Regions from separate parts of the Paracoccus sp. N5 genome, predicted to be linked through region 1. Evidence: riboswitches for the same ligand, from Rfam matches in the RefSeq annotation. Region 1 holds a riboswitch; the other holds the start of a gene.
The links. A riboswitch is a leader RNA that binds a small molecule or an ion and turns the genes downstream of it on or off. The one in region 1 is predicted to bind cobalamin.
Positions count from the first base shown of each region.

Region 1 (5,070 bases):
CTCGCTGATCCCGGCACGGCTCTCGAAGGCATGGACAAGGCCGAGCGACCGTCTTGCGCAGGCGGCGCCGCGGCAGATCCCGAAGCGGAAATTCTTCACCACCGCGGGAACATTTCCCGGAAACCCGCATCCAATCCGGCATGAGCCCTGGTGACGGGCTCGGATCGGAAAGGAAACGACATGCGTATCATCGTCCCGCTCGTCTTCGCCGCCTTTGCCACCGCAGGCATGGCCTGGGCTGACACGGCCTCGACCACCGCGCCGCCGGCGGCGCCCTTTGCCCAGGTCAGCAAGCTGGTCGCGCTGCCCGACTTCATCCCCGGCCTCGGCACGCTTTACGTCGATCCGGCCAGCCTGCCCGCCGGGCCGTTCCTGGCCTATGACCACGACGGCAAGCTTTCGGCGACGGTCTATATGGTGCCGCTGGACGACCTGAAAAACGGCAGCGGCTTCAACGATCTGCCGCTGGGCGAGGATACGGTGACCAGCGTCGACATCTATTACAACGCCGGCCATCCGGGCGTCGAGAAACCCCATGCCCATGTCGTGCTGTATCACGACGCCGGCGCGCGCGACAGGCTGGCGCAATGAGGCTCGGCCGCCGCCATCTGCTGGTCCTCGGCGGCGGTCTCGCCGCCCTTGGCCCGCTGGCCGGCCACGCCGGCAAGGCCGCGGGGTCCGAGGAGATCGCCATGCGCGGCACCCCGCGCGGCGAAAGGGTCTGGTTCTCGCCCCAGGGGCTGGCGGTGGCGCCGGGCACGGTCCTGCGCTTCGTGAACCGCGATCCCGGCAACAGCCATACGACCACCGCCTATCACCCGGCCCTGTTCGACCGCCGCCGCCGCATTCCGGCCGGCGCCCAGCCCTGGGACAGCGGTTTGCTGTTGCCGGATCAGGCGTTCGAGGTCACGCTGACCCTACCCGGCGTCTATGACTATTATTGCCAGCCGCATGAAATGGCCGCGATGGTCGGGCGGATCGTGGTGGGCCGGCCCGGCAGCCCCGGCTGGGAGGGCGTGGCGGCGGACAGCGAGGATCTGATGCCCGAGGTTCTGGCAGCCTTCCCGAGCCTCGACGCGATCCTCGCCACCGGCCGGACCGAGGCGGAGGGCGCGACATGATCCGCGCCCGCCCCCTTGCCAAAGCGCAGGACGACCCCGACTGGCAGCTGGTCGCCGCCGCCCGCGCCCGCGACGAGGCGGCGATCCGCGAGCTGGTGCGGCGGATGAACCCGCGCCTGTTTCGCATCGCCCGCGGCATCCTGCCCTCGGACGCCGAGGCCGAGGAGGCGGTGCAAGAGGCCTATCTTGCCGCCTTCACCCACCTTGACGGCTTTCGCGGCGAGGCGCGCTTTTCCACCTGGATCAGCCGGATCACCATCAATGCCGCCCGGATGCAGGCCCGCCGCCGGCGCCCCGACAAGGATCACAGCGTGAGCGATGAGACCAGCCCCCCGGCCGATGTGCTGACATTCCCCGGCGCCGAAACCGCCGAGGCCGGCGCCGCCCGCCACCAGATCCGCGGCCTGCTCGAAGAGGCGCTGAGCCGCCTGCCGCCCGAACTGCGGCTGCCCTTCCTGCTGCACGAGGTCGAGGGCCAGCCGATCCCGAGCATCGCCCGCGACCTGGGCCTGAACCCGATCACCGTGCGCACGCGGCTGTTTCGCGCCCGTCGCCGGCTGCGCCAGGCATTGGAGACGCGGCTGCGCGGCGGTTTCGATACGGTCTTTCCCTTCGACGGCGCCCGTTGCGCCCGCATGGCGGATCGGGTGATCGCGGGTCTGAGGGCGCGCTGACCGGGGAAGGCGCCAAGGCAAAGCGCGAACGGCCCTCGCCGCCGTCCATGAAGCGCGCGCCGCCGCCGGCCCGGATTCCCGGCCTTGCCAGCGCGGGTGCAGGGCGCTATGGCGAAGCCGTCGGTTTCCGCAAGGAATTGAAAGGGAATCCGTCGGGGTCAAGGCCCCGAACCGGAACTGCCCCCGCAACTGTAGGCGGCGAGCAGGATGCGAAACAGCCACTGTGGCCCCGTGCCATGGGAAGGCCGCGTCCCTGCCGTGACCCGTCAGTCAGGAGACCTGCCGGCGCAATGACCAACCCGGGCGGTGGGCCCGGACGGGGTTTGCTGCCGGCACCGCCTGCCCTGCATGCCTGTCCATGCCCTGCGCCTGCCCATGATGCAGCGGAAGGGACCATCATGCTGAGATACACCACGGCGATTGCCGTCACCTTTGGCCTGGCGCCGATGGCGCTGGCCGGCACCGAATACCCGCTGACCCTGACCAGTTGCGGCCACCCGGTGACCTTCGACAAGGCGCCCGAGAGCGTGGTCAGCGTCGGGCAAAGCACGACCGAGATCCTGTATATGCTGGGCCTGGCCGACAAGGTCGCGGGCACGGCGCTGTGGATCAACCCGGTGCTGCCGGAGTTCGAGGAAGCCGATGCCAAGGTCGAGCGCCTCGCCGACAACGCCCCGAGCTTCGAGAGCGTGCTGGCCAAGCGGCCGGAGCTGGTCGTCACCGCCTATGAATGGATGATCGGCCCGCAGGGCGCGGTCGGCACCCGCGAGATGTTCGACGACGCGCAGATCCCGAGCTGGATCATGCCCACCGAATGCGTCGGCAAGGACAACAGCCAGAGCATGGACGGCGCGCGCATGGTGATGTTCGACACCGCGCTGCTCTATCAGGGCATCACCGAACTCGCGACGATCTTCGACGTCTCGGCGCGCGGCGCCGAGGTGGTCGCCGAGCTCAAGGCGCGCGAGGCGGCGGCGGTCGAGAAGGCCGGGCGCCTGGGCCTGCCCGAGAATGTCTCGGGCGTGTTCTGGTATTCCTCGGCCGATATCGAGATCGACCCCTATGTCGCCGGCGTCAACGCCGCGCCGGGCTGGATGCTGTCGAAGCTTGGCGTGAAGAACGTCGTGCGCTCGCAAGAGGAATGGCCGACCGTCGGCTGGGAAACCATCGCCAAGGCCGACCCGAGCTTCATCGTCGCGGCCGAGATGGACCGCCGCCGCTTTCCGGCCGACGACATCGCGGTCAAGCGCGCCTTCCTGACCTCGGACCCGGTGACGCGCCAGATGCAGGCCGTCCGGCATGACCGCATCGTCACCCTGCCGGCCAATGCCATGGACCCTTCGGTGCGCACGATCTACGCGCTGGAGACGCTGGCCGATGCGCTGGCCGGGTTCGACCTGAAATGAAGGTGCGCGCCGCGACCGCCGGACGCGCGCGGGACTGGTTGTGGCTGGCGCCAGCGGCGCTGGTCGCGGCGCTGATCTTCGGCACGGTGGTAGGCGAGACGCGGATCCCGCTTGCCACCGTCATCGAGGTGCTGGCGGCCAAGGCGGGGCTTTCCTCGGCGGCGCCCGACCCGATCGACGCCAGCGTGATCTGGCATTACCGGCTGTCGCGCGCCGTGGTCGCGGCCTGCGGCGGCGCCAGCCTCGCGCTCTCGGGGCTGATCCTGCAGGCCTTGCTGCGCAACCCGCTGGCCGAGCCCTATCTGCTGGGCATTTCGGCCGGGGCCTCGACCGGGGCGGTGCTGATCGCGGTCGCGGGGCTCGGCGCCGGGCTGGTCGGCATGTCGGCCGGGGCCTTCGCGGGCGCGCTGACCGCCTTCGCGCTGGTGGCCGCGCTGGCGCGCATGGCAGGCGGCGGCACCGGGTTGCGCGGCGCAGGGGTCATCATCCTGGCGGGCATCGCCGGCTCGCAGATGTTCAACGCGCTGACCGCGCTGATCATCGCGCAATCGGCCAGCGCCGAGCAGGCCCGCGGCATCATGTTCTGGCTGCTGGGCAATCTTTCCGGCGTGCGCTGGCCGGACACCTGGCTGGCGCTGCCCGTGGCAGCGCTGGGGCTGGCGGTGACGCTGTGGCACGCCCGCGCGCTCGACGCCTTCGCCTTCGGCGCCGAGAGCGCCGCCGCGCTTGGCATCGACCTGCGGGTCACGCAGGCGGTGCTGATCGGCACGGCGGCGCTGATCACGGCGGTCATGGTCTCGATCGCCGGGGCCATCGGCTTTGTCGGGCTGGTCGTGCCGCATGCCATGCGCTTCCTCGTCGGCAGCCGCCATGCCCGGCTGGTCCCGGCGACGGCGCTGGCGGGCGCGGTGTTCCTGGTGCTGTCCGACGTGGCGTCCCGCATCGTCCTGCCCGGCCAGGTGCTGCCCATCGGCGTCATCACCGCGCTGGTCGGCGCGCCCGCCTTTGCCGTGGTCATGGTCCGGGGACGGCAGCGATGACGCCGGTGCTGGAGGTCAGCCGCGCCCGCCGCCGGATCGCGGGCCGCGACATCGTCGCCGATGTCAGCCTGGCCCTGCGCCCGGGCGAGATGCTGGGCTTGGTCGGCTCCAACGGCTCGGGCAAGTCGACGCTGCTCAGCCTGATGGCCGGGCTGATCCGCCCCGACAGCGGCGAGATCCGGCTGCAGGGCCAGCCGATGGCGCGATTGCGCCGCCGCCAGATCGCGCAGCGGCTGGCGCTGGTGGCGCAGTCGGCCGAGACCGGCGACCGCCTCTCGGTCCGGGACGCGGTCGAGCTGGGCCGCACGCCTTGGCTTGGACCGCTGCGGCCCTGGGGGGCCCGGGACGACGCGGCAGTTGCCGCCGCGCTCAAGGCGGTCGGCATGGCGCATCTGGCCGCGCGCGACTGGTCCACGCTGTCGGGGGGCGAGCGCCAGCGCGTCCATATCGCCCGCGCCCATGCGCAACAGCCGCGCATCCTGCTTCTGGACGAGCCGACCAACCACCTGGACATCCACCACCAGCTTGGCATCCTCGACCTGGTCGAGGCGCTCTCCGTCACCACGGTGATCGCGCTGCATGACCTGCACCACGCGCTGCGCTGCGACCGGGTGCTGGTGATGCAGGCCGGCCGCTGCGTGGCACTGGGACCGCCCGCCGAGATCCTGACCCCGGCGCTGATCCGCCGGATCTTCGGGGTCGAGGCCGAGCTGATCCCCCACCCCGGCGGCGGCCGTCCGGTCTTCGCCTTCCAGCGCCTGTCGTGAAAGGACAAACCATGCTGCTGCGTGCCGCCCTGCTGGCCTGCCTGCTTCCCGCCGCCGCCCTG
Region 1 covers NZ_AQUO01000003.1:189,604-194,673, forward strand. Annotated here, with positions in the region: gene PARN5_RS0120245 (sulfotransferase) at 1-8, shown strand, start outside; gene PARN5_RS0120250 (hypothetical protein) at 181-591, shown strand; gene PARN5_RS0120255 (plastocyanin/azurin family copper-binding protein) at 588-1,121, shown strand; gene PARN5_RS0120260 (RNA polymerase sigma factor) at 1,118-1,795, shown strand; cobalamin riboswitch at 1,900-2,097, shown strand; gene PARN5_RS0120265 (ABC transporter substrate-binding protein) at 2,194-3,201, shown strand; gene PARN5_RS0120270 (iron ABC transporter permease) at 3,198-4,241, shown strand; gene PARN5_RS0120275 (ABC transporter ATP-binding protein) at 4,238-5,008, shown strand; gene PARN5_RS0120280 (pseudoazurin) at 5,020-5,070, shown strand, end outside.

Region 2 (5,070 bases), 110 kb from region 1:
GCCATGCGCTCGACCACGGCGGCGAAGCTCTCGCCGCCATGCGGCGCCGCATGGGGGTCGTCCTGCCAGCGGGCGAAGCCCTGGGGGTCCTGGGCCAGCACCTGCTCGGGGGACTGCCCGGCCCAGGCGCCATAGTCCATCTCGGCCAGCGCCGGGTCGGGTCGCGCGGCCAGGCCCATGGCCTCGGCCGTCTGCACCGCGCGGCGCAGGGGCGAGGTGCGGGCCGGACCCGGCGCAGGATGCGGGACGGGCAGCGCGGTGGGCGGCGCGGGATCGTCACCCGGAAACACCGGCCGCGCCGGGGCCAGCGAACAGATCAGCAGGATGCGGCTTGCCATGGCGCCAGATTGGCCGCGGCGCCGGACGGGCGCAAGTTTGCTTTGACATTTGCCGCTCTGCAGCGCAGCTTGCCCGGCATTGCCCAGTCGCGGGAAGCCGGTGGAATTCCGGCACGGTCGCGCCACTGTAACCGCGCCCATCAGGGGGCGGAAGTCAGACCCCGAGTCCGGGCATGTCAACATCCCAACCGGACGCGTATCCGAAGGAGCATTGCGATGGCCTATACCGAAGCCACAGACGATTTCCGCAGCCGCCCGATTCCCTTGGGCGAATGGGCGCCCTGGGCGATCTTCGCCGGGCTGGTCATGCTGCTGGCGCTGTATTTCGTCAGCACCGAACAGGGCGCGGTCGCGCTTCTCGACGGCACCGGCGTGCATGAATTCGTGCACGATGCGCGCCACCTTCTCGGCTTTCCCTGCCACTGAGGAGCAGCACCCATGACAGGACGTTATCTGGTGCTCGGCATGATTGCCGGGCTGATCGCGGGTGTGCTGGCCTTTGGCGTCGGCAAGGTCTGGGGCGAACCTCCGGTCGCCGCCGCCATCGCGCTGGAAGAGGCGGGCGCGCCCGCCGCCCCTGAACACGCTCATGACCACGGCCACAACGCGCCGACCGCTGCTGCCACGGCCGAGCCCGAACCCGCCGGCCATTCCCATTCCCATGGCGAGGGCGAGGGCATCAGCCGCGCCACCCAGGCCGGCATCGGCCTGCTGACCGGCATGGCGGTGTTCGGCGCCGGCTTGGGCGGGCTTTTCGCCCTGGTCTTCGCCTTCGTGCAGGGCCGGTTCTCGCATCTGGGCGCGCGGGCGACGGCGGGGGTGATGGCGGTGCTGGGCTATGTCTCGGTCGTGCTGGTGCCCTTCCTGAAATACCCGGCCAACCCGCCCGCCGTGGGCCATGGCGAGACCATCGGCCTGCGCACGCAGATGTTCTTTGCCATGATGGCGCTGTCGCTCATCGCCATGGTGATCGCGGTGGCAGTGGCGCGCAGCGGCCGCGACCGCTGGCGCGCCGGCATCCTGGGCGGGCTGGCCTATCTGGTCCTGGTGGTCGTCGCCGGCCTCGTCCTGCCCGCCATCAATGAGGTGCCGGCCGGCTTTCCGGGCGACCTGCTCTGGCAGTTCCGCAGCGTGTCGCTGGTGATCGTGGCGGTGCTCTGGGCCGGGATCGGGCTGATCTTCGGCCAGCTCGTGCAAGGGTCGCTGGCCCGTGACCCCGGCTTGCGGCAGCGGCTGGCCTGATCCCCTGCGGCAAAATGACAGGGCGCCGGCGGGTCCGGCGCCTTTTTCGTTCGGCTTCGGCATGAAACCATGGCCCGCCGCCCCATGCGGGCCGGGCCAGACCCCTTGACAGCCGGGGCCTCGTCGCGCGAACAGGTGGCTGCTTCGGTTCCGGCCCCTTGCCGGATGAAAAGGGAAGCCGGCAAGCCCCCGGGCCAATCCGGCACTGCCCCCGCAACTGTAGGCGGCGAGCGACGGTCGATAATGCCACTGGGCGCGTCCCGGGAAGGCCGGCCGAAGCGACGATCCGCGAGTCAGGAGACCTGCCGAGGCGTTCACCCATTTCCGGCGCGGGGCGCACCGGGAAAGCGGCCGTTCCGCAGAGGTGACGCTCACCCCCCGGCGGGCGGGCCGACCGGCCCGTTGCGCAGGGCAGTTCTGCAACCCGCGGGCTGCGGCCCGTGCCCGGAAAGGTCAAGGCATGTCTCGGACCCGAGCTTCCATCATGACTCTGGCGGCGGCGCTGGTGCCGGCCGTCGCGGCGGCGCAAGACGCCGTCATCCTGGATCCCGTGATCCTGTCGGCCGGGCTCAGCCCCATCGCCAGCGATGCCTATGGCCGCGCCTCGACCGTGCTGACCGCCGAGGAGATCGAGGCGCGCGGCATCGCCACCGTGCAGGACGCGCTGCGCAGCGTGCCGGGCGTGGCCGTCACCTCGACCGGCGAGACGCTGACCAAGCTGCGCATCCGCGGCAGCGAGCCCGGCCACGTCCTGGTGCTGATCGACGGGGTCAAGGCGAACTCTCCGGCCTCCGGCGACTATACCTTCTCGGGCATGACCGCCGCCGACATCGACCGGATCGAGGTGCTGCGCGGCCCGCAATCGGCGATCTACGGCTCGAACGCGGCGGCGGGCGTCATCTCGATCACGACGCGGCGCGCGCGCGAGATGGGGTTCCGCTATGGCGGCGGGGTCGAGATCGGCGGGCTGGGCACCCGCGCGGCCAACGGCCATGTCAGCTATTCGGACGGGCGCAGCGAGTTGGTGCTGTCGCTGGACTCGCGCCATGTCGAGGGCGAGGATGCCTCTCGTTCCAGCGGCGACCGCGACTTCAACGACCGCGACACGATCGGGCTGCGCGGCCGCTATGACCTGACCGAGAGCGTCAGCGCGGGTTTCGCCCTGCGCCGCAGCTGGCAGGAATATGGCTATGACCTTGGCAGCTTCGTCCCGGTGCCCACCCCCGACGACTACCTGATCGACGCGCCGCTGACCGCCGAGCGCAACGAGGTCTTCGGTTCGCTCTGGATCGAGGCGCAGGCGCTGGACGGACGGCTGTCCCACCGGCTGACCGTCTCGGGCACCAACCAGGACACCCTGTTCCTGAACGACGGCGCCTATGACTATGACGACGCCGCGCGCCGCCGCGGCGTGCAGTATCTGGGCAGCTGGGCCATCGACGGCGCCGACCTGGCCAGCACCCGCCATCGCCTGAACTTCAGCGCCGCGACCGAGCGCGAGACCTATCGCAGCTCCTTTGCGCCCGGCGGGATCTATGAACGCGACACGACCGCGCTGGCGCTGGAATATCTGGGCAATCTCGACCCGGACATCGACCTGCAGGCCGGCATTCGCCGCGACCTGAACGACGGGTTCAAGGATGCGACCTCGTGGAACCTGTCGGCGGGCTGGCAGGTGCCGGGGCGGGACATCCGCCTGCGCGCGGCGGCGGGCCGGGCCGTGGTCAACCCCGATATGTTCCAGCAATTCGGCTATATCCCCGGCTCTTACGAGGGCAACCCGGACCTGCGCCCCGAACGCAGCCTCGGCTATGAACTGGGCATCGATCTGTCCTATGCCGGCGGCGCGGGCACATTGGGCGCGACCGTCTTTCACAGCGATGTCGAGGACCTGATCACCGGCTCGGGCGAAAGCTCGGTGAACCTTGACGGCACCAGCACCCGCAAGGGCTTCGAGGTGACGACGGCCATGCAGGTGACGGATGCCATCCGCATCAGCGCCGACTATACCTATACCGACGCGCGCCAGCAGGACGGCAGCCGCATCGCGCGTGTGCCCCGGCATCAGGTCAACCTGCGCGGACAGGCGGATTTCGCGGCCGGCCGCGGCGGCCTGTCGGCGGAGCTGCGCTATGTCGCGGGCAATTACGACGAGGAATGGTATAACACCGCCTGGCCCGACACGCCGGCCACCACCGAACTGCCGGAATTCGCCACCGTCAACCTTGCCGCGCATTATGACCTGACCGAAAACATCCGTCTGCACGGCCGGGTCGAGAACCTGTTCGACAAGGACCATTCCGAGGCATGGGGCTATTACGGCCAGGGCCGCACCGCCTATGCCGGATTGCAGGCGCGATGGTAGCGCGCTGGCTTCTGGCCGGCCTCCTTGCCTGCCTTGCCCTGCCCGTCGCGGCGGAAGCGCCGCGCCGGGTCGTCTCGATCAACCTTTGCACCGACCAGCTTGCCATGCTGCTGGCGGGGCCGGGACAGCTGGTCTCGGTTTCCTATCTGGCGCGCGACCCGCTGTCCTCGGGCATGGCCGAAGCGGCAGCGGCGCTGCCGGCCAACAACGGCCTGGCCGAAGAGATCTTCCTGCTGAAGCCCGACCTGGTGCTGGCGGGCACCTGGACCCCGCCCACGACCCTTTCGCTGCTGCGCCGGGTCGGCGTCCCGGTCGAGGTGTTCCAGCCCGAAAGCGACATCGCCGGCATTCGCGGCAATATCGCCCGCATGGGCCAGGTTCTGGGCCGCGAGGCCGAGGCGGATGCCGTCCTGGCCCGGTTCGATGCCGACCTCGCCCGCCTGCCCCCGGCGCCCCAGCCGCGCCCGCGCGCCGCGATCTATGCCGTGAATGGCTATACGCTGGGCAGCGACAGCCTGGCGGGGCAGATCGTCGCGCTGGCGGGCTATGCCAATATCGCCGACGAGCTGGGCCTTGGCCCGGGCGGCACCCTGCCGCTGGAGGCGCTGCTGCTGGCCCGGCCCGACCTGGTGATCCTGGGCCGTCGCTATGCCGGCCACGCCCGCGCCCAGGACATGCTGGACCACCCGGCCCTGCGCGCGCTGCTGCGCGACAGGCCGGCGGCGGTCATGGCCGACCCGGACTGGATCTGCGGCAACCCGCGCATCCTGCGCGCCGTGGCCAATCTGCCCGCCGCCGCGGCGGTGACGCGATGATGCGCCCCTTCGTGCTGCTGGGCCTGCTCGGCCTGCTGGTCGCGGCGCTGTTCGCGGGATCGCTGCTGACCGGGCCGGCCGGCGCCGGCATCGGCCCAAGCCTCGCCGCGCTGGTCCGGGGCGACGACATGCTGGGGCTGGTCATGCGCGAGATCCGCCTGCCCCGCGCGGCCCTGGGCCTGCTGGTCGGCGCGGCGCTGGGGCTGGCCGGCGCGGCCATGCAGGGTTTCCTGCGCAACCCGCTGGCCGAGCCGGGGCTGATCGGCACCTCGGCCTCGGCCGCCCTGGGCGCGGTGCTGGCGATCCAGAC
Region 2 covers NZ_AQUO01000003.1:301,314-306,383, forward strand. Annotated here, with positions in the region: gene PARN5_RS0120755 (histidine phosphatase family protein) at 1-338, opposite strand, end outside; cobalamin riboswitch at 430-499, shown strand; gene PARN5_RS0120760 (CbtB-domain containing protein) at 555-764, shown strand; gene PARN5_RS0120765 (CbtA family protein) at 777-1,580, shown strand; cobalamin riboswitch at 1,709-1,905, shown strand; gene PARN5_RS0120770 (TonB-dependent receptor) at 2,041-3,945, shown strand; gene PARN5_RS0120775 (ABC transporter substrate-binding protein) at 3,939-4,760, shown strand; gene PARN5_RS0120780 (iron ABC transporter permease) at 4,760-5,070, shown strand, end outside.
Region 2: another riboswitch for cobalamin. It lies ahead of PARN5_RS0120770 (TonB-dependent receptor); the one in region 1 lies ahead of PARN5_RS0120265 (ABC transporter substrate-binding protein).